Regions from separate parts of the Shewanella sp. ZOR0012 genome, predicted to be linked through region 3. Evidence: riboswitches for the same ligand, from Rfam matches in the RefSeq annotation. Region 3 holds a riboswitch; each other region holds the start of a gene.
The links. Region 3 has a riboswitch for lysine ahead of L976_RS12565 (Na+/H+ antiporter NhaC family protein). Riboswitches for the same ligand answer to the same signal wherever they lie in the genome.
Positions count from the first base shown of each region.

Region 1: linked by a shared signal. The riboswitch ahead of lysC (lysine-sensitive aspartokinase 3) and the one ahead of L976_RS12565 (Na+/H+ antiporter NhaC family protein) in region 3 are both predicted to bind lysine.
Region 2: linked by a shared signal. The riboswitch ahead of L976_RS15950 (Na+/H+ antiporter NhaC family protein) and the one ahead of L976_RS12565 (Na+/H+ antiporter NhaC family protein) in region 3 are both predicted to bind lysine.

Region 1 covers NZ_JTLE01000094.1:3,553,734-3,561,566, reverse strand. The annotation lists gene L976_RS17200 (YacL family protein) at 70-444, opposite strand; gene L976_RS17195 (zinc transporter ZntB) at 625-1,590, shown strand; gene L976_RS17190 (succinylglutamate desuccinylase/aspartoacylase family protein) at 1,646-2,761, opposite strand; gene lysC (lysine-sensitive aspartokinase 3) at 2,763-4,118, opposite strand; lysine riboswitch at 4,262-4,436, opposite strand; gene L976_RS17180 (DUF3293 domain-containing protein) at 4,680-5,114, opposite strand; gene arcA (two-component system response regulator ArcA) at 5,697-6,413, shown strand; gene L976_RS17170 (S9 family peptidase) at 6,727-7,833, opposite strand, start outside.
Region 2 covers NZ_JTLE01000094.1:3,265,928-3,273,760, forward strand. The annotation lists gene L976_RS15945 (dienelactone hydrolase family protein) at 279-1,241, shown strand; lysine riboswitch at 1,382-1,553, shown strand; gene L976_RS15950 (Na+/H+ antiporter NhaC family protein) at 1,637-3,217, shown strand; gene L976_RS15955 (AIPR family protein) at 4,308-6,050, shown strand; gene L976_RS15960 (hypothetical protein) at 6,453-7,190, shown strand; gene metH (methionine synthase) at 7,629-7,833, opposite strand, start outside.
Region 3 covers NZ_JTLE01000094.1:2,484,964-2,492,796, forward strand. The annotation lists gene L976_RS12545 (amidohydrolase family protein) at 1-1,053, opposite strand, end outside; gene L976_RS12550 (H-NS histone family protein) at 1,261-1,653, opposite strand; gene L976_RS12555 (electron transfer flavoprotein subunit beta/FixA family protein) at 1,963-2,712, shown strand; gene L976_RS12560 (electron transfer flavoprotein subunit alpha/FixB family protein) at 2,713-3,639, shown strand; lysine riboswitch at 3,735-3,931, shown strand; gene L976_RS12565 (Na+/H+ antiporter NhaC family protein) at 4,011-5,579, shown strand; gene L976_RS12570 (M3 family metallopeptidase) at 5,672-7,822, opposite strand.

The sequences.
Region 1 (7,833 bases), 1.1 Mb from region 3:
TTACTCCATTAAATAATAAAGGCAATCAATAGATTGCCTTTATTATTAGTTGATATTCACAGCGAGCGGTTATAGTCCTTTTTGCACAAATTCATACCAACTAAGTAGCGCTTCTTCTAAATCTTCTAGCCCACAGTAAGCCTCAGATTCAGCATCATAGAGGGACATCGCCTCTTCGAGTTCATAATCCTGCTCAAATCCTAAAGCATTAGCGTAAATTCGTGCCTGCTCCTCATCCAGATCTAAGGTAATATCTTTGCCGATAAAACGCCAAGAAACTCGCTTACCTGTTTGAATTTCTTTGATAATATCGAGCACTTGCTGAATTTTGGCTAACTCAGGCCCCAACTCTTCTGAAAACCATTGGCCCAGTACCTCATGGTCCATGCTAAAGCTGGCTAAATACGTGCCAGTCAAACTGTTACGCCGAAATTCATATTCCATTTTATCTTCTCAATACATTACAACTAAGGCTAATTTTAATCTATTTCATCATAAGTTGCTTGGCTAGCAATTTACTCATCTAGCGCCGAGGTTATTGTGAGAGGAAACGACGCTAGGCTTCATTTCCACTGTAAAATCAGTTAGCTTTACCCGATGATTTAGCATGAGATGGAATGTGACATGCACGAAGGATTTATCTATAGCATAGTGCTTAGCGGCGCACGAGCTGGCTCAACCTTAAGCCCAGAACAACTTGAAAATTGGGACCCTAAGGACGGGTTGATTTGGGTACACCTACGTTATCGCCACAAAAAGGCTCGCCATTGGGTGTTAAACAGCGGTCTTAATAAAGTCGAAACCGATGCCCTGCTCGCCCAAGATACTCGCCCTCGAGCCGTATTGGCAGGGGAAGGCGTATTACTCGCACTGCGCGGTATTAACTTAAATCCAAACTCAGCACCTGAAGATATGGTCGCCGTGCGAATTTACGCCGATAGACAGCGCATTATCTCCACCTGTGATCGCGAGCTGCAATCGGTTAAAGATGTGGCTGAACTGATCATGGAAGGCACAGGCCCCACCACCACAGGAGATTTTCTCCTCGCCATTTGTGAAAAACTGACTACACGTAAAGTCGATTTTATCGATACGCTAGAGGAGCAACTTTCAGAATTAGAAGAACAAGTTGTTTCTGGCAATGTTAAAGATTTACGTACTGATATTGCCGAACTACGCCGACAAACCGTAGCCTTGCGCCGCTATTTAGGCCCACAGAAAGAAGCCTTCACTAAGATGCTGTCCGATCAATTTGTGCTGTTTAATGAGCCCGAAAAACTTAAGATGCGCGAAACCACGGATAAGCTTATTCGCACCATTGAAGACTTAGATGCACTGCGCGACCGAGCCAATGTGACCCAGGAAGAGTTACTCAGCCAGCAATCGGAGCAGCTAAACAAGCGCTTGTATTTCTTATCCTTAGTCTCGGCAATTTTCTTACCGCTGGGCTTTTTAACCGGTTTGCTTGGGGTCAATATCGGCGGTATTCCCGGTGCGGATAACGCATGGGCTTTTGCGACCTTCTGCGGCATTTTAATATCGCTGGTTGCCCTGCAAATGGCGCTCTTCTATCGCTTTAAGTGGTTGTAGACTGCAATAAAAAAACGCCAATCTCGAGATTGGCGTTTTGTTTTGCTGATTGCCGTTAATATGGCAATTCAAACAGATTGGTCATGACTTTATAGAGCTCTGTGCCTTGATGCACCGACGCCGAAGCAAAATGGAGTATAGGCACACAATCCTGGGGCAAACTGAGTGCCGTCAGTTCCTGCTCACTGCCATATAAGTCGAGTCGCAGCAGATTGACTAAGGTCTCACCCGCTGCAAGCGGCTCTCCCACGGGCGCCACATATTCCACCAAGCCCGCCATAGGCGCATGGTACTTTTTGTAATCCTTAAGATAACAGCCAAAACGCGGCATCTTAACGGGTTCCACTTGCTCGGCAATCACCCCTCGATGGCTTAAATAGGCCAAAATGCCTTTAGCATCGACTAAAGCATCCTCAAGGCAAATGCGTTCTTGGCTCGCCAGTTCCAAGGTAAAAGCTGAAACGGCGATATTGAGATCCCGCCCCTGCGCTTTTGCCACTTCACTCAATTGCCACCAAGGACAAAATGCCGCCTCATCCATTGCGCCACCAAAACTATTGGGGATCACCAATGTATAAGGAATCGTGAAAAACTGCGCCGCTGCAATATCATATTCAGGGCAATACAAATGTTTACAGGATTTAGGCCCAGTATGCAGATCGAGCACTATATCCGCTGCATGGGCCATAGCCTGTAAGCTAACCGCCAATCTGTGTCCCGTGGTCACGCCCCAATCGTTACGTAACCGCTGCTGGCAAGCTTCAATCAAGGTGCTGCGATATGCTTGAATAAGTTCGCTATCGCTAAGCTCAGCATGTTCACTGTACCAAGCGGGTAAATCTATCGCGTGATTTAAGTACTCACGATTCCAGTTTACGCCAGTGATAGGGTCAAAACGCCCCAGTGTAAACTCACCGCTTTTTTGATTAATTCCCAGCGGATTAGCCAAGGGCACTAAGGTAATTTCCCCTAAGATGTGGCAATTTTCCAACTGTTTCATCAATTGATAAATCACCGCATTGCCTTGCACCTCAGCACCATGGACATTAGCCTGAATATACACTTTAGGGCCAGATACATGACCACTTGGCTTAAAGTGATAAATCGGCAGCGTCAGAGCCTGCCCTGCGGCAAGCTCCCCAATTTGCAGAGACGATGTTGTCGGCAACATACTAAACGCCTTCAAACAAATTTTCGTGCAACGCTTTAACCACTTGTGCCGCTTCGGATTCGGCCACTAACACACACAAGTTATGCGGACTGGCACCTTGGCAGATCATGCGCACATTGTGGGGTTCGAGCACTTCAAACACGCGGCGACAAATACCCGCAGTCGTAGCGATGCGATTACCGATAATCGCCACTAGGGCTAAACCATCCTCCACACGCACGCGGCAATGTTGCGATAATTCTTGCAGTAACGCTTCACTTAATAAACCTTGCCCGCTTGAATCGGAGCCGGTTTTATCTAAGGTCAGGGATACGTTAACTTCGGAGGTGGTGATCAAATCCACACTGATCTTGTGTCTTGCCAATGTGGCAAAGGTTTCCGCCAAGAAGCCCTGCGCATGCAGCATTTGTAGGCTGTGCAGATTGAGTAGCGTCTGGTCGCGGCGCAGCGCCACCGCGCGGAACACGGGTGCATCTTCAACCTGATGGCGGATCCAAGTGCCACCCTTTTCAGGCTCCTTGCTTGAACCGACAAACACTTGAATTTGTTGGCGCACGGCCGGAAGAATCGTCGCAGGATGTAATACTTTAGCGCCAAAGGTCGCCATTTCGGCGGCTTCGTTAAAGCTGATTTCGGCAATCGGATGGGCATTTGGCGCGAGGCGCGGATCGGTCGTATAAATCCCGGCCACATCGGTCCAAATCTCAACCGCTGAGGCTTTTAACGCTTCGGCTAACAGTGCCGCAGAATAGTCGCTACCGCCACGGCCGAGAGTTGTGGTTTGCCCCGCTTCATCGGAGCCAATAAAACCTTGAGTCACAATCACTTGCTCAGATAACAGCGGCAGTAAATGCTCACTCGATAGCAAAGCAATTTGCTCAACCTGTGGCTCGGCGCGGCCAAAATGGCTGTCGGTGCGCAACACACGGCGCACATCGAAGGCACTTGAGTTGGCGCCTTTTTCGCGCAATACCGCCGCAAATAATGCCGACGAACACTGCTCGCCAAGGGACAATAACTCATCCATGGTGGCCTTACTGCGCTGGGACGCCAGCGCTTCGCTTAATACCGCCATACGGCTTAACAGCTTATCTAATGCGGCAGCAACATCGTTAGGGCGACCGAGTTTATCTAAGATAGCGTATTGAATCTGCGCAATTTGCTTTAATCGTTGTAAGCGACCATCGTCGTTTATTGACTCTTGGGTCAGTTCAACCAACAGGTTCGTCACGCCACTGGAGGCGCTAACCACCACTAAACGGCAATCGGGATTGCCCAGTACGATATCGGCGCAGCGATTCATTGCACCGTAATCGGCGACTGAAGTACCACCAAATTTTGCGACAACAAGAGACATTAGCGCACCTCCGCAGAAGCAGAAGACACGGCACAAACTAGGATAAGATATTGATTAACTAACATGATTACGCTCCGAACTAACTTCGTTCGAAGAGCCTGGTGCTCAATGATACGCACCCCAATAGAAGGGAAACAGCAATCGTCACCAGAAGCTCTCCACCAATTACAGGTGACAATCGTTAGGATTCAGCCTAAGCGACCGACATAAACATGCAGCAACCATATCTATGCCTCGGCGTTAATCTCCCTCATCAATCATCGCTGGAGTTTGTGCTCCTCTGACTGACTACCTAGTTAACGCTCCTCTTCTGTTCCTTTCCGCCGGAAAGGGACGAAAAAAGTAGCAATAAACCCCTAATGAAGTCAATGCTAATTTCACACACTATATACAAATTCAATAAACGCATTTAAAAACAATGGGAATTTAAAACGTTTGCGACTTATGCCAAACGAGAATAGGGAAAAATCAATCAGATCTAGCAAAGAAGAAAAACAAACTAGCCTTGCCGTGAGATCAGCAAAGCTTAGCCAGAGGAGCGATTAAAAGCGTCAATCGCGGTTAGGTGACCAAGTCCGGTAGCTCATAAACCAAACGCACATAGTCGTTAAATCGACCTAAACACACCTCTGTTTGCCCGGCTAATGTACAAGGCACTAAACTCACCTCGCCCTGTTCCACCATGTAGATAGCGTATTGATTAAACTTTTTCCCCAACTGCAAGGCCATGCTGCGATCAATAAACACGGCCCAGCTCTTCTCCATATGGGATAAATCTGGCGATGCCCCAATCAGTGCACGATAGGGACTGCCTAATAATTCAATTTCACGTAGAAGTTGGCGGTCGAGTAATCGGTTTTGGCTGGGAGTAAGGAGGGTTGAAGCGGGATTATGGGCGGTAATTACAGCAAAGGAAAAATCACAGGATAATGCTTGAGTAAGCAAAAACAACGGCGTTTGATAATGCTGCCACAAATCTTGAGTCATGTTGTCCATTGGTAGTCTAGTCGAAAAATGAACCCGCGCTAGTTTAACAGAGAGCCTAAAAAATCCAAAGAGGCGTGAACTGGCTCACAAGAATTAAAAATACATTAGTTATACTAATCAATGACTAAAGTAAATATCATGGTAAATCAGCGTCTCAGCCTGAAATTTGTTAACATTTCATTTGTTAACAAATGCCTAAAACGAGTACAATGTCGTCATTGGCCAGTTAAGCAGATAACATTAAGTTTGCTTAATCTTGACAAGGGTTTGTTAGATTCCTCTGCGAAATCACCTTATGCTGGCCAGACATCTTTTAAAATGTGTTCTACATTTGATTTATCATTTAAACATTTTAAAAAAAACAATAGTTAAGGAACTATTTTTAACTATTGCTTATCGAAGTTGATACTGGTTACGTTTTATCGTATTACACTTTAAACGTTCACTTATATACATCCTGACGTGTAGCCGTGAAGATCTTCCCTTTGAAGCACAGAGCAGTAAGTGGAAGTATCAACATTTTATGAATATAAGAATCCGATGTAAGTGATTCTTATGGTTAGAATATTGGTTAAAATTTAGGTACTTAATATGCAAAATCCGCACATTCTGATCGTTGAAGATGAAGCCGTTACCCGTAACACGCTAAGAAGTATTTTCGAGGCAGAAGGGTATGTGGTAACTGAGGCCAATGATGGCGCAGAAATGCATAAGGCTATGCAGGAAAACAAAATTAACCTCGTGGTTATGGACATTAACCTACCAGGTAAAAACGGTCTGTTGTTGGCACGTGAATTACGTGAAATCAACAACATCGGTCTGATCTTCTTAACAGGCCGTGACAACGAAGTCGACAAAATCCTTGGACTTGAAATTGGCGCGGACGATTATATTACCAAGCCGTTCAACCCTCGTGAATTGACGATTCGTGCTCGCAACCTTCTGACTCGTGTTAATAGCGCAGGCAATGAAGTCGAAGAAAAGAGCTCTGTAGAATACTATCGTTTTAACGATTGGAGCCTAGAGATCAACAGCCGTTCTCTCGTCAGCCCACAAGGTGAATCTTACAAACTGCCACGTAGCGAATTCCGCGCTATGCTGCACTTTGTTGAAAACCCAGGCAAAATCTTAACTCGTGCCGATCTACTGATGAAGATGACTGGCCGTGAGTTAAAGCCACACGACCGTACTGTTGACGTGACAATCCGTCGTATTCGTAAGCACTTCGAAAGCTTGCCAGATACGCCAGAAATCATCGCTACCATTCACGGTGAAGGCTACCGTTTCTGCGGTAACTTAGAAGACTAATCTTCAACTTACCGTTTGAACGCCATAAAAAACCAGATCCCAGGATCTGGTTTTTTTATCTCTGCAAAATAGGTTTTAGCTGTACGAAATAAAGCAAACTGGAAATCCAAATTACAACTCAGTGAACTGGAATATTGAGCGCCAGATAAGTATTGAGTGTGTTGTGATTAAACTAAGCAGCGTACTGTTAAATAAATAGGCTTAACTCAGAATCATACAAAATAAAAAAGAGTGAGGACGTTACCCCACTCTTTTAAAAAACGCCACTCTGACATAAATACCAGTCTGATATAAATGCCAACCTAATGCTGAGTTATTTGCCGCTTTTAAGCTGTCTATCGAGGAAATCCGCCAGCGAGCGGTATAAGTGATTACGCACTTTCTCACCGCGCATCGAATGCTTAGACCCAGGATAATCAATCATCTGGAACAGTTTACCTTCGTCCTGCAACGCCTTATACACGCGAGTACTGTTTTCAAACAACACGTTATCGTCGGCCATGCCGTGGTACATCAACAGCCCCGACTGGTAGTTTTTCACATAGGGGAACACGCTACTGGCTTCGTAACCCTGCTCATTATTCGCGGGATGAGCAAGATAACGCTCGGTGTAGTGAGTGTCGTACAAGCGCCAATCGGTGACGGGCGCGCCCGAAATCGCCGCCTTAAAGTAATCCGGCGCCTTAAATAAACTCATCAAGGCCATATAACCGCCGTAGCTGTGGCCATAAATCGCCACGTTGTTGCTATCGACAAAGGGCAAGCTGCGCAGATAATCGACGCCAACCTTTTGATCGTTCACCTCCGCTTCGCCCAAGTGACGATAAATCACTTGCTCAAACTGAGTGCCTCTGTGGGCACTGCCACGGTTATCCAGTTGAAATACCACATAACCTTGCTGCACTAAGTATTGGGTAAAGTAATCCTGCTCACTCCAGCTATTCGTCACTAATTGCGCATGCGGGCCGCCATATACGCGCACCACCACGGGGTACTTTTTGTTCGCATCGAAGGGCACAGGTTTAAAGAGACGCGTTTGCAAGATTTGCCCATCTTCGGCTTTAAGCTCTTTAAACTCAGGCTGTTGCCAAAGTCCAGCATAGTCATACAGAGGATGGCCGGCTTTGACTTGGTTTTGCTCGACCCACGCCAGATGTTGGCCCTTATCACCGTGTAAACTGATCTGTGGTGGCTGAGATAAACTATTGAAATAATCCAGATACACGCTTTGATTATCGGCAAATACCGGATCGTGCATCCCCGCCTCGCGGCTCACACGCTCAACCTTGCCGCCCGCTAACGGCACTCGATAGAGATGCTTTTCGATGGGGGTATCTTTACGGCCGGTGAAATACACCCAGCCTGCGGTTTCATCGATATATTCCAGCTCATCGACTGCCCAATTACCCTTGGTCAGTTG
Region 2 (7,833 bases), 780 kb from region 3:
ACTCCATTAGTAACTTATGTTATTGAAATGTAATGATATTAATATGTTGTTTGGCGACATTATACACAAAAATGCCCCTAGGGAATAAAAAGCTCACGCCAATTTGGGCGCATGATCAACCATAAATTGGCTATTGATGAGTGGAGAATTATTAAATGGGCGGCATAAAGCTAATTGCCCTGACAAGCTCTCATCCTTTACTCTTGGTAAGGCCGCTAGATAACTCACAAGCTAGGGAATATAAACCAGTGGTTAGCTTGTTTAATGGAGAAAGAACGATGAGCCCAGATCATAAGCCAGAACTAACCACACCACCTTTCCCTGTCATTCCTCAGGAAGCCTTTGACTGGTATGACGAATATGCCCACGGCATTATCGACCGCCGTGAGTTTATGGCTCGCCTTGCGGGCCTAGTGGCACTGGGTTTTACCATGACCACGCTGACGGGCGCACTAATGCCTAATTACGCCTTAGCCGAGCAAGTCTCCTTTAACGATCCCAGCATTCAAGCCAGTTATGTGAAATTTCCATCCCCCGATGGTTATGGTGAAGGTCGCGGTTATTTAGTCTTGCCAAACGCGTTGCTGATCCCAGGCCAAAAGGCTGGCGATCCTAAGACCTTAGATCCCACTAAAAAAGCGCCCGTGGTGTTAGTGGTACACGAAAACCGTGGCCTTAATCCCTATATCGAAGATGTGGCTCGCCGCTTAGCGGCCAAGGGCTATATAGCCTTTGCCCCCGATGCGCTTTATAGCCTTGGTGGTTATCCCGGTGATGATGATGCGGGCCGCACCATGCAAGCGAGCCTCGATAGGGCCAAAATCGAGCAGGATTTTATCGCCGCCGCGCGCTTTTTAAAGTCGCACCCGCAGAGTAATGGCAAACTCGGCGCCGTCGGTTTCTGCTTTGGTGGCTATATCGTCAATATGCTTGCCGCAACCATGCCGGACGAGCTTGCGGCAGGCGTGCCTTTTTATGGCACACCCGCAGCAACTGAGCTGCGCAGCCGAGTGAAAGGCCCGTTGATGTTGCAATTTGCCGCTTTAGATCAACGGATTAACGATACATGGGCCGAGTATGAAGCCCAGCTAAAGGCTAATAAAGCCGATTACGTCGCTTATCTTTACCCGAATGTGAATCATGGTTTCCATAACGATTCCACCGCCCGTTATGATGAGCAAACGGCTGAGCTCGCATGGACAAGAACCTTAGATTTTTTTGGTAAACATTTACTCGTATAAGTCCATTTGGCGCTATTGCAACGCTTGATGGGCTGATGTTTCTTGCGTTGCCAACTTGTAGGTGATTCGTTGTTTTATACGCGAGTGGGATCAAAATACTTGCTATCGGTTCCCATCTCGCTAGAATGCCCGCTCGAATACCTTTAAGTAGAGGCGCGCTGCCTATGACTACTTGTGCGGAGGGTGATGCCGCAGATGTACAAGGAAAGGAGTCAGCGCCGAAGTAGCCAGGTCATCAAACCGAGCTGCTGGTTTTGCATCAAATAGGTGCAAGACTGCCATAGTCATCCACTATGGAGCGCTACCTGAAGGGGCTGAGGAGTAATACCTCCCTATAGGTTTTGTTTCTTTATCCTCTCGGTAGATCTCCACCCGTTTTTTGGTGAAAAGAGATCATGGACATTAGTCATTTTGCTGACTCAGGTTGGTCAGTACTTCCCCCTTTGTTAGCCGTCGCCTTGGCGATCATCACACGTCGCGTACTGTTATCCCTTGGCGTAGGGATTGTGGCCGGCAGTTTGTTACTCAATCAGTTTTCTCCCCTTGATTCACTGCACTATATGTTCAATACCGTGCTGAAGATTTTTTGGGTCGATGGCGCACTTAATCGCGACAATATCAATATGTTGCTGTTTATGTTGCTGCTTGGTGGACTCATTAGTCTGATGACGGTTTCTGGCGCCACCCGCGCCTTTGCCGAGTGGGCAGCTAAGCGCGCTAAGACCCGTCGCGGCGCAAAAGGCTTAACTGGGGTGATGGTGTTTGCGTTTTTTATTGACGACTTTTTTCATAGTTTGTCGGTTGGCGCTATTTGCCGTCCGGTGACCGATCGCTTTCAAATCTCCCGCGCCAAACTGGCTTATCTTTTAGATTCCACCGCTGCGCCCGTGTGCGTATTGATGCCCATCTCTTCTTGGGGCGCTTATATTATCGCGCTTATCGGTGGCATTATGGCCGCCCACGGCATTAGTGAGCAAAGCCCAATCTCAGCCTTTGTTGAGATGATCCCAATGAATCTGTATGCCGTGTTTACCCTGTTGATGGTGCTGGTGGTGATTATCTTTCAAATGGATATCGGCCCAATGCGTAAACATGAAGCATGGGCGCTGGAAGGGAAGCTTTGGGATCCGACTAAGCCTCGTCCAATCGGCTTAGATATGGAAAGCCCTGAAGAAAGTAACGGTGGCATGATCGATATGGTATTGCCGATCCTAACCCTCACCGGCGCGACCGTGTATTTTATGATCTCCTCCGGAGCTGCTGTATTGGATGAAAAAGGGCTGCCATTTAGCGTACTTGGCTCCTTTGAAAACACCAATGTGGGCTCCTCGCTAGTGTATGGCGCGCTGTGCAGCTTGGCGGTGTCAATTGTGCTTGCGCTGCGGTTAAAATTGGGTGCAAAAAACTGGCTTAAAGCCGCCCCGCAAGGCGTGATGGCCATGCTACCCGCCATTAATATTTTGCTGTTTGCCTGGGCGATTGGTGCGGTTGTTCGCGATGTTGAGACAGGCAAATATCTGGCCTCCCTCGCCAACGGTAATTTGCCAATGGAAGTGTTGCCTGCGGTGGTGTTTGTGTTGTCCTGCGCCATGGCATTTGCCACCGGAACCAGTTGGGGTACCTTTGGTATTATGTTGCCACTGGCCGGCGACATGGCCGCAGCCAGCGATATCGCGTTAATGCTGCCAATGCTTGCCGCAGTGCTTGCGGGCTCAGTGTTTGGCGATCATAGCTCGCCGATTTCCAGCACCAGTATTTTGTCGGCCACGGGGGCAGGTTGCCACCATATTGACCATGTGATGACCCAGCTACCCTATGCGTTAGCCATCGCCTTTGGCGCCACCTTAGGCTATTTGGCCATGGGGATTATGCATTCAACCTTAGCTGGATTCGCCGTAAGCGCCCTGTGGTTTGTGCTCTTCACTGCTTATCATCTGCGTAAAACGAAAAATCAGCCTTTGTTAGCTACGGCATAAGGCACTTTTACACGCTATCAACCAAGGGGCCCACGGGCCCCTTGCTTTTTTGTGGGCTTGAGTAAGCCTGCATCCATTCAAGCAAACTTAAGTCATCACTTAACTATCTAATTTGTAATGTGAAAGTGGTAGACAGATGTTAAACACAACGTTATCTTAGGTTTTTAACAAGGATGAAACTTAATCGTGACCTCGATTCAGTTCACTTGCATCAGGAAGATGTATCTTTATTTCGCAAGAACACCTCCTGAACAATATGCGATAAGACTCTAGGTGCTAGGTTCTAGGTTCTAGGTGCTAGGTGCTAGGTGCTAGGTGCTAGGTGCTAGGTGCTAGGTGCTAGATGCTAGATGCTAGATGCTAGATGCTAGATGCTAGATGCTAGATGCTAGATGGTAGATGCTAGATGCTAGATGCTAGATGCTAGATGCTAGATGCTAGATTCTATAAAAGCATTACAGCAGTGCAATCCCTTGGCTAATCGGTGTTAGCCAAGTGCGGTAGCCATGGAAAGATTTTTGTCGGTTCACAAAGTAGTGAACTGGTTATTTAGCGGCCTTTCGGCCGAGGTGAATCAAGGTCGTGGGTATTCAACCCACACCCGACCAAGAGGGGATCAACAGCAATTCCCTCTTGGATCTCCCTTGCCGCCCCTAACGGAGTTGAAAGCCCCTTGTGCTCATTGGCAAATTTGCTATCGCTTCCGAAGGATGCGTCCCTGCACCTGCGAAAGCTAGCTCGCCCTCCATGGCGAGACTCACGCAATTTGTCTATTCGCCCTGCGGCAACTCCGAGGGGATGGTGTACTCCTTCGGCTCAGGTGTTATTGGTCGATTTTTAAGGCATAAAAATGTGCCTGTCCGATCTTTTTCCGAGGGGGATAGTGTATTCCTTAGGCTCAGGTGTTATTGGTCGATTGTTAAGGCATAAAAACTGCCTGTCCGATTTTTTGGATGCTTGTGGCAACATCTAGAACTGATTTACTCATTAAGTTATGGTGTTATTGGTTGGTCTTAAAGAAGCAATTTTTACTTTTAAATATTTTGTAAATTAAATATTCATGTATTTTAAATATTTTTATGAGGGAATTATGCATCCAATTTTAGAAAGTTATGTAGATGATTTGTCTGAAAGATATCAGTTAAATGAAGGCGAATCAAAGAAGTTTGAAGTTTTTTGTAATTATTGTGTTTTATCATTGATATATTTTGGACGGTTTAATCCTTTAGATGTTACTACTGCTGGAGATGACGCATCGATAGATGGTGCAGCAGTAGTCATTGATGGGGAGTTAATCTTAACCGTCGATGATGCTAAGTCTGCATTTGAAACTCATCGGAAAAATATAAATGTTGAAATATTATTTACTCAGGTTAAATCTGGAGAGTATTTTTCAAAAAAAGATGTGTCATCTTTTGCATTAGGCTTACAGGATTTTCTCACTTTAAAACCCAAATTACCTCAAGGTGATTATAATAATGAGGTTCTTTCAATTATAAATGTGGTCATTAAAAATTTGAAGAAAGTTACTAATAGTCGCCCAAATTGTTATATATATTATTGTACTAGTGGTAATTATTCTAAGGAACGTGAGCTTGAAGCTTCATTTCTAGTTTTGAAAGATACAGTTGAGGGAAGCGAGCTATTTAATGATGTATTTGTAACACCGTTTGGGAGAAAAGAATTACTTGGTAGTTGGAAAAGCGTAAACGAGAAAAATGAAGCAAAGGTGAAGGTTGTTGAGTATTGCGGTATTCCTGCAAATCGAGATGTTCCACAATCATATATTGCTGTTGTAAATGGTAAGGTTTTTGTTGAGTCTTTATTGCTTGATCAAGAACGTAATTTGAAACATGGTGTCTTTGAAGAAAACGTTAGAGCATTTCTCGGAGATGAGAATTCAGTGAACACTAACATCTCATTAACGTTGAGGTCTAAAGAGAAAAGGCATTTGTTTTCGGTGTTGAATAACGGAATTACAATCGTAGCACCTCAATTAACATTAACTGCTAACTCTAAAGAGTTTGATTTAGTTAATTATCAAATTATTAACGGTTGTCAAACTAGCAATACTTTATATCAGGAAATTGAAAGTTTGGATGAAACAGTAAATGTTGTTGTTCGTTTTATTGAGTCTCCAGATAATCAAATATCGTCAGATATAATATCTGCAACTAACAGTCAAACTAATATATCACAGGAAAGATTTCATGGTTTGAAAGAAAAAGCAAGGTTAGTTCAGCACTATTTTGACTCACAAAATTCTAAAAATAGCGAGACGCATAATCAAATATATTTCGAAAGGAGAGAGAATGAATATCGAGATAAAAATTGCTACGCAACACAAATATTTGATGTTAGGGAGTTAGGTCGAGCTTATGCTGCAGGTATATTAAATGAGCCTCATACAGCATCTCGTTATGTAAAAAACTTGTTTATCATGATGGGGGATAAGTTTTTCAAAGATGATGACTCTGAAGCTTTATATTATCTATGTGCTCTTATATTGTATAAGTTTAATACTTTGGCAAATGGCCGAAAAGAAAATGCACATTTATATAGTAAATATAAGTGGCATATTATCACTCTATTTATGTGGGTGGCTCACAGTAAAGTTGAAGTGATTCACCCTAATGCTTCAAAAGCTAATAAATATGCAGATAAGGTTATTCAAAAGCTAAATTCAAGCGATAGGCAATATACTGATATTTTTAAAAAGTGTTTTTCTATTATAGATATGATTTCTCCTGCGGTGACAAATGATCAAATAAAACGTTCAAAATTTACATCTGATCTGAAATTGAAAGCTGAAGAATATTTAAGAAAGAAATAACTTAAATTGATATCCACTTATATGCGGGTTTAATTGGACACCCATTGTTAAATTCTAAAATTGGTAGTAAAGATTACTCGGTTTGCTTTGCATGGCTAAATAGCTGTCCCGAATAGGAATTTAATGGGACACCCATTGTTAATAATGCGCAGAATAAAATGGACATCCATTAAATAAAATCTAGCCACCCATTACGGTGGCCTGATGTATCTGTGATGTATCTGATGTATCGGTGATGTATCGCTGCCTGATTTATTTGTAGTGGAAGAGAACTAAAAAAGTAAATTTAGAATCAGCAAATTGGCATGAAAATTTAGAGATATTGTCATTTTTACCTAATTAACTGCCGATAGACTAATAATATAAAAATCTAACAATAATTTGCATGGAGTATGGCGATAAATGAAATTGAAACAGGCTTTGCTAATTGGTTTAGCACTTTTTATATCAAAATCTGCTTATTCAAACCCTTCAGAATGTTGGGTTGAAGATCCTGATGTTCAAGGAACTTATGAGGGAGATTGTGTAGCTGGTAAAGCTAATGGTTTTGGAGTTTCAACAGGAAAGGATACCTATAAAGGTGAATTTAAAGATGGGTATTTACATGGAAAAGGTACCTACACATGGCAAAGTGGTAGGGTATATGAAGGGGATTGGGTCGATGGGAAGCGGACAGGGAAAGGCAAATGGCAAGAATGTGGTCCAGCCTCTGGTTGTGACTACTATGAGGGAGAATGGCTGAATAGTAAGTTTAATGGATTTGGTACGTTTTCTTACCGTTGTAACTGTAAGTTTATTGGTTGCCAACGTTGTACAGATCACGGATTGTTTGAAGATGGAAAATTAATTGAATCAGCACCATCAGATGTGACGTCTATAAAAGAGTTCAAAGCTTGGAAAATGAAAGAGAGTAAAAAAATTAATGCTTATGAAGATAAGGTTCGCTCTTTTAGATCTAACTTATCTGTAGGTGATGATTCTTCAGTTGGTATTATTATAGAAGTAAAAGAAAATATAGTAAAAGTACAGACAAATGATAGCCAATGCACACAGCGAAATAATAATGGAGATTGCTTAAATTGGATTACTACACCTGTAGAAAAATGGTTTAAGAAAAATGATATTTATCCTAGAGATTAAATCCTCATTGCTTTAAGGTTTAATTGGAAATCCATTGCTAAATTTCTAAAATTGGTAGTAAACATTACTCGGCATACTTTGCATGGCTAGCGAGCAACACAAAAGCAGCAGAAGTTCACCTATCCCCTGCGAAGTTGCCGCGGGGCGTTGGAATAAATTGCGTGAGTCTGGTCATGGATGACCAGCTAGCTTTCGGGGTACAGGATGTACCATCGGAAGCGATAGCAATTTATCCATAAGACCAAGGCTAGTCTCTAATGCATGTAACTTCGCTAGGGGCGGCAAGGGGAGATGCAAGAGGGGGATTGCTGTTGATCCCCTTCTTGCCCTGGTGTGGAATGGAATTCCACGACTTTGATTTAAAATTCAAACGAAGTTTGAATCAGCTTTTCAAACCGCGTTAGCGCAAGGCCGATCCAGCTTACTCTGGATCACTCCCTATTCAGGGTCATAGTCAAGCACTGGCGCTAGCCACTTCTCCGTCTCTGCGACTGTCATCCCCTTACGCTTAGCGTAATCCTCCACCTGATCGCGACCAATATTACTCACGCCAAAGTAGCGGGATTTCGGGTGGGCAAAATACCAGCCCGATACTGCGGCGGTGGGGAACATGGCGTAGCTTTCGGTAATATTTAAGTCGATG
Region 3 (7,833 bases):
GGTAAACGCAAAGGGGATACCTGCATTTGCTACTGCGGCAGGGTTTGTGGGCGCGCGCTCCCATTGTCTGAGTTCTGCAAGGGAGACTTCGCGATCGGCATCATCGGTACCCACATCGGGTGCTTGTGGGTAATTAAGAGGGAGAATTAAAGGATAATTCAGAGCCTTTAATTCGTTGATCCGAGCATATTCTTGGCCACTTGCGAGTAAGTTGGCGGGCTGCTTATGTTCTTTGAGTAGGTTCGCTGCACGCAACAAATCGTTCAGATTTTTTGTTTCAAATACGATTGGTTTCTCGGCTAAGTTATCTAAACGTTCGAAGGCAATATTAAATTCAATTTGAGGTGTAGCTGAACTATTAACCGATTTGTGCTTATTTTGGTTATACCAGTTAGCATCAGCAAAGGTCTGTCTGATAAGCGCGATGCTACCCATGAGGGAATTGGGGTAGTCTTGTTCTGACGTACCTTTATCGAAGGCCATAAAAGGTTGGCTGCGCGCCCGATAAATTACCTCGTTGGCAGTTTTGTCCGCGAGTGAAAGACTGACACCCGTGCCTCGGAAAATACCATCGAGTTTACTACTTTGTACACTGGTAAAGCCGTTATTGATCCAATCTCGTGCGCGTTCTTTATTGGGGTAAATGTAATTAAACCATTCTTTTTCAGCGTGAATTGCACCATTTTCAGCATTCCCACCAATACGCTTAATATCATATACCGGACGAGTGAGCTGCAATTTGGGATATTCAAACTCGATAGCATAATCGGTAAAAGGATCGATAAAACCGGGATAAATAGTATAACCACTGAGATCGACTTTTAGTGCCGCCGCGGGGATATCACCTTGGTCAATAATGGCTTTGATCCGATTGTTTTCAACTAATAATGTGGCATTTGAGAGTCGTTTCCCCGGTGCAAGAATTAATTCTGCATTGGTCAATGCAGTTAACTTATTGACGGGAGTGATGGGATTGGCCTCGGCAAAAATGGGTTGAGATACAAAACTACTTATTATGCCGCAGCTTATTATTATCTTATTGTTTATCTGCATTTTTTATTCACTTAGACGGAGGGTGAATAAAGAGTAACCTAAAGTAGATGTAAATACTAAAGATGAATTGTAACGCAATTTAAGCATTTACTTGAATGACAATGGGCGGGGTGGGATAGGCATAAAAAAGCTCGCAGGGCGCGAGCTTTTTTATGCTACTCAATGATAATAGCGAATGGCTATTGTCATTACCATTACAGTATTGGATTAGATTAAGAAATCATCCATAGAACGGCCTTTATTGACTTCGTTCTTAAATACTGTTGGCATACGGCCTTGACCTGTCCACTGGATCACTTCGCCATCAACTTCAATTTGGTATTTCGCTGGACGAGGAGCGCGTTTCTTGCTCGAGGCTTTAACTGCAACACCACCTAAATCGTCGATTGATAAACCAACGGCTTCCATTTGTTGACGGATTTCTTCAATTTTTGCATTACGAGCAGCAATAGCTTGCTGTTCTTCTGCTTCCATTGACTCACGCTCAACTAAAATTTTATCTAGTTTAGCCGCTAAATCACGCAGTTCTTCAACGCTAAGATCTTTTACCGCAGCTTTAAAACGACGACCGTGAGTTAATATCTCTAAAAATTCGCTCATATCTATTTTCGTCCCACTCTATTTTTATTACAGGATAATGGTGAACAACAGCTAAATGATAGAAACTAATATTGCTCGAATCAAATAAAATTATGCAATAAACAAAAATTAAATATTATTTAATTTTTGAACTTTTTATATATGGCAAATAAGTGTTCAAAAATGTGGCCAATACGACAGTCTTAAAAATGCAAACAAGCGTTTGACTTTGGTTGACGTTAACGTTAACAGGACGTAAAGTGGCTCTATCCTGCATTGGTGATCACCAATGTTTTGTCCATGTACATGAAAGTGTAGGAAGGAAGCCCTATGAAAGTATTGGTGCCTGTTAAGCGCGTAGTTGATGCCAATGTGAAGGTCAGGGTAAAAGCTGACAACACCAGCGTTGATACCGCAAACCTCAAAATGGCGTTGAACCCTTTTTGTGAAATTGCAGTAGAAGAAGCGGTTCGTTTAAAAGAAGCGGGCAGTGCTACTGAAGTAGTGGTCGTGAGCATCGGCAATAAAGCCGTTCAAGAACAATTGCGTACCGCATTAGCATTAGGTGCTGATCGCGCGATTCACATTGATACTGAAGAAGAGTTAGCACCAGTATCAATTGCCAAATTACTTAAAGCCGTACAAGAAAAAGAACAAGCGCAATTAGTGCTGTTTGGTAAGCAATCCATTGATGGTGATAATAACCAAACGGGCCAAATGTTTGCTGCATTAACGGATATGCCGCAAGCGACCTTTGCTTCAGCAATTAAAGTTGAAGGTAATTCACTTCAAGTTGCTCGTGAGATAGATGGTGGTATGCAAACCTTAAATCTACCATTGCCAGCTGTGGTGACTGCGGATTTACGTTTGAATGAGCCACGTTATGCCTCATTACCTAATATCATGAAAGCCAAACGTAAGCCATTAGATGTGCTGACGGTAGCTGATTTAGGTGTGACGCTCAAAGCGCATCAAACGGTGATCAAGGTAACGCTGCCTGCTGAACGTAAGGCCGGTATTATGGTTGCGTCGGTAGCAGAGCTGGTTGAAAAGTTAAAGAATGAAGCGAAGGTGATCTAAATGGCCATTTTAGTATTAGCAGAACACGATAATGCGGCGCTGAAATTGGATACCGCTAAAGTTGTCACCGCAGCTCGTGCGATCGGCGGTGATGTACATGTATTGGTGGTGGGCCATCAATGTGGTGCAGTGGTGCAAGCTGCTCAAGCTCTACAAGGTGTCGCGCAAGTATTAGTCGCCGATAACAGTGCTTATGAAGCGCATTTAGCCGAAAACGTGGCTAAATTGCTGGTGGACTTAGCACCAAACTACAGCCATATTCTCGCAGCGGCATCGAGTGCGGGTAAAGACACGTTACCGCGTGTGGCAGCACTTTTAGATGTGGCGCAAATTTCGGAAGTGATTGGCGTGGTGAGTAGCGATACCTTTGTTCGCCCGATTTATGCGGGTAACGCGTTAGCGACAGTTCAAAGCCATGACGCTATCAAAGTGATGACAGTGCGTGCCAGTGCGTTCGATGCGGTGACACAGGGTAATAATGCTGCTGTGACTACCTTGGATAAAGTGTTTGAAGCCAAAGCTCAGTTTGTGTCTCAAGCGCTGACAGTTTCAGCACGTCCAGAGTTAGGAAATGCTGGCATTATCGTATCTGGTGGCCGTGGCATGGGCAGCGGTGAAAACTTCGGCATGTTAGAGCAACTGGCTGATAAGCTTGGTGCCGCAGTAGGTGCTTCGCGTGCGGCGGTTGACGCAGGCTTTGTTCCGAATGACTTGCAAGTCGGTCAAACCGGTAAAATTGTCGCACCTAATCTCTATATTGCAGTCGGTATTTCAGGCGCGATCCAACATTTAGCGGGAATGAAAGACGCTAAGGTGATTGTGGCTATCAACAAAGACCCTGAAGCGCCTATCTTCCAAGTTGCCGATTATGGCCTCGAAGCTGACCTGTTCGAAGCCGTTCCGCAGTTGATTGCAAGCTTGAGTTGATTTTATTTGTGAGCTAAGTCAAAGTAAGCGGCTTCGCGGTGGTAACTGCTTAGCCGCTTATGTTTTTATGAGCCTCACGCCCATGTATGGGCGTTCTTAGAAGTAGAGGCGCACCAAATATCAGTAGTGATCAGTAGGGTGATTCCGTTGATCGTTCACGAAAGGATTTGGTGCCGAAGTAGTTTGATTTATCACGATCAACTGCTGGGGTTGTGTCTAATAGGTACAACACTGCCATAGTATTTCCAGATACGGATATTAGGAATAGTTACTATGGAGCGCTACTGATAGGACAGGTGATCTTGGGTATCTATTGCCTTTTCCCACCAGTTCAGTCGCCCTCCATTCGTATTTTGACGAAGAAATAATCAATGACTGTAGTTAGTTATGCCGATTCGGCGCTTTCTTTGCTCCCGCCTGTGGTTGCAATTGTATTGGCGATTTTTACTCGCCGAGTGCTTCTTTCCCTCGGTTTAGGAATTGTGATTGGAGTATTATTGCTCAATCAATTTTCTCCTGTGGCCAGCGGTGAGTTTTTATTTAACAGTGTAAAAGGACTTTTTTGGTCGGAAGATGGCGTAAATTCTTGGAATTTATACATTCTCGGTTTCTTGATTGTATTGGGGATGATCACCGCTCTAATTACTGTGAGTGGTAGTGCTCGGGCATTTGCTGATTGGGCAAGGTTACATATTCGTAATAAGCGCGATGCGAAATTACTGACCATGTTTTTAGGCTGTGTTGTTTTTATTGACGATTATTTCAATAGCTTAGTCGTTGGGTCTGTCGCAAGGCCTGTTACCGACCGTTACCATATTTCCCGCGCTAAGTTAGCTTATTTATTAGATTCTACCGCAGCACCAGTTTGTGTCATTTCACCGGTATCAAGTTGGGGCGCTTATATTATTGCGTTAATTGGCGGAATATTAACAGCACATGGTTTTGCGGACTCTGGTCATTTGAGTGTATTTATTCAAATGATCCCTATGAATTTCTATGCAATTTTCTCTTTATTATTACTGCTTTGTGTGGCGTTTATGGGCTTAGATGTTGGCCCTATGCGTGAACATGAATTAAATGCCATGCGCGGTAATTTATACGATGAGACTAAAGGTTTACCGCCAGGTGCTAATGCTGATTTACCCGAAGCTGAAACAGGTAAAATCCTCGGGTTATTCCTACCTATCACAGTACTGGTATTTGCGACCCTGTATTTTATGATCGATAGCGGTGCTCAAGTATTAGCTAAAGAAGGCATTGAATTTAATATTATTTCTGCTTTCGAGAAAACCGATGTGAGTTCATCACTGTTCTTTGGTGCCCTGATTGGTTTAGCGGTTGCGCTGGTACTTAACTTAGTGCAAGGCGTTGAAAAATCAATGGTATTAAAAGGTGTAGTGCAGGGCGCTCGCTCTATGTTGCCTGCGATTTACATCTTGTTATTTGCTTGGACCATTGCAGGTGTGATCGGCCAGCTTGAAACCGGTAAGTTTATGGCTAGCCTAGCCACTGGGAATATTCCCTTTGCTTTCTTACCTGCATTAATGTTTGTGTTAGCGGGCCTGACTGCATTCTCTACAGGAACCAGTTGGGGTACGTTCGGGATTATGCTGCCGATTGCCGCCGATATGGCGATGGGCAGTCACACAGCCATGATGTTACCTATGCTGGCTTCGGTATTAGCGGGGGCGGTATTTGGTGATCATTGTTCACCGATTTCTGATACCACTATTTTGTCGTCGACGGGGGCCAGTTGCCATCATATCGACCACGTAGTGACGCAGCTTCCCTACGCCGTAATCGTTGCGCTGATCAGCATGATCGGCTACGTAGTGCTTGGCTTAACTGAATCGGTCAATGCAGGATTAGTGACTTGTAGCATATTGTTTGTATTGACGATTTTTGGTTTGCACATTAAATCCAAAAGTACGGCTTTATAAGTCCGTGATTTAACTTCGCTCTTATATTGAGAATGTAAAACAAATCAGCCAGCAACTATGCTGGCTGATTTTTATCTACTCAGTATCTAAAATTACTGAGTCTGATTGAGCCCACGGCGGTTGAGTAAACCTTCAGTGGTAGGCTCTTGGCCGCGGAAGTTCTTGTAAGCTTCCATTGGCGCAATACTGTTGCCCACTTCGCGAATGGTCTTACGGTATTTCATGCCGATCTCACGATTTAGGCCGCCTTGGGTTTGCACATAGGCAAAGGCGTCAGCCGCTAAAATTTCACTCCACATATACGCGTAGTAACTTGCTGAGTAACCACCTGGGAAGGCGTGGGCAAAGTAAGTTGACTTATAACGTGGTGGTACGGCGGTGATATTTAAGCCGTGCTTTTTCAGCGCATTAGCCTCAAAGGTCGCTACATCTTGCAATGGTGCATCAGGGCTTAATGAGTGCCATTCCATATCCACTAGCGCCGCAGCCATATATTCTAACGTATCGAAGCCTTGGTTAAAGCTGCCTGATTTTAATAGTTTTTGCAGTAACTCATCAGGGATAGGCTTGCCTGTTTCGTAGTGCTTGGCGTAGTTGGCTAACACTTTAGGGTGGGCCGCCCAATCTTCTTCGAAAGTCGATGGAAATTCCACAAAGTCACGGGATACCGAAGTCCCAGAAAGACTTGGGTAAGTCACTTTGGAGAACATACCGTGGGTACCGTGGCCCATTTCGTGGAACATCGTGGTGACTTCGTTATAGCTGACGAAGGTAGGTTGGCCTTCAGGCGCCTTTTTAATGTTCATCACGTTAACTACGACAGGCTTAGTACCTTCGAGGAAGGATTGCCCTACAAACGAGCTCATCCATGCGCCACCGCGTTTACCTTCACGGGCAAAGTAATCAGCATAGAAAATCGCCATGCTTGAGCCATCGGCATCAAACATTTCATAGGCTTTCACATCTGGGTGGTATACAGGCAAATCTGGACGTGGTTTTAACGTCACGCCATACAACTCTTTAAGCGTATAGAACACGCCGTCTTCGAGGACGCGGTTAAATTCGAAGTAGGGACGAATGCTATTGGCATCAAGAGCGTATTTTTCTTGGCGGACTTTCTCTGCGTAAAACTCCCAGTCCCATGGTGCGAGTTCAAACTTGCCACCGGTCTTATTGATCATCGCTTGGATATCGGCCGCTTCTTTCTCTGTGTTGGCAACTACGGCTGGCACCATAGAGCCAAACATGCTGTAAACCGCTTCTGGCGTTTTTGCCATTTGCGGTGCAAGGCGATAGCTAGCCCAGTTCTCATAACCTAAGAGAGCCGCGCGCTCGGCACGTAATTGGGCTAAGCGAGACACTAAAGATGCGGTCTCGTTTTCACCCGTTAAGCCACGGTTTGCCGAGGCTTCCCAAATGCGCTGGCGCAGTTCACGGTTCTCTAAAGAGGCGAGTATTGGCTGGCGAGTAGTGTTGGTGATATTGATTAAGTACTTACCTTCATGGCCTGCTGCCTTGGCATCGTTTGCTGCCGAGGTGATTTCGCTGTCACTTAGGCCCGCCAGTTGTTCTTTGCTATCGACAACAATAGCGATTTCTTTTGTTAGGCGCAGTAAACGTTGGGAAAACTCATTGGTCAGCGTCGATTGCTCTTCGTTTAAGGCACGGATCTTCACTTTTTGCTCATCGGTCAGCTTAGCGCCAGCCATGATAAAGCGCTGGTGATACACCTCAACCAAACGTACCGCTTCAGGCGTTAAACCTAAGTTATTGCGGTCGTTATAGATGGCTTCAATACGAGCGAATAGCGCAGGATTAAGGTTGATGTTATCCGAGTGAGCAGCCATTTTGGGGGCCATTTCACCTTGGATTTTACGCAGGGCTGGATTGCTGTTCGAACCTGCGAGGTTGTAAAACACGCTCGATGCACGGTTGAGCAGGGCGCCACTTTTTTCCATGGCGACAATTGTGTTATCAAAGGTTGGCGCAGCAGGATTGTTAGCAATCGCTAAAATTTCTTGATACTGCTCTTTAATACCTTGTTCTAAAGCGGGCTGAAAATGCTCGTCTTTAATAACGCTGAAATCAGGTGCTTGATATTGCAGTGTACTGGCTTGGAATAAGGGGTTTTGGGTTTGTACTGCGGTGACATTTGCAGCTTTTGTATCTTGAGTGCTACAGCCTGCGAGTGCTCCGGTCATCAGTGTGGCGCCAATGGCGATGGCAATAAAACTTTTACGCATAGTTGAGTGAT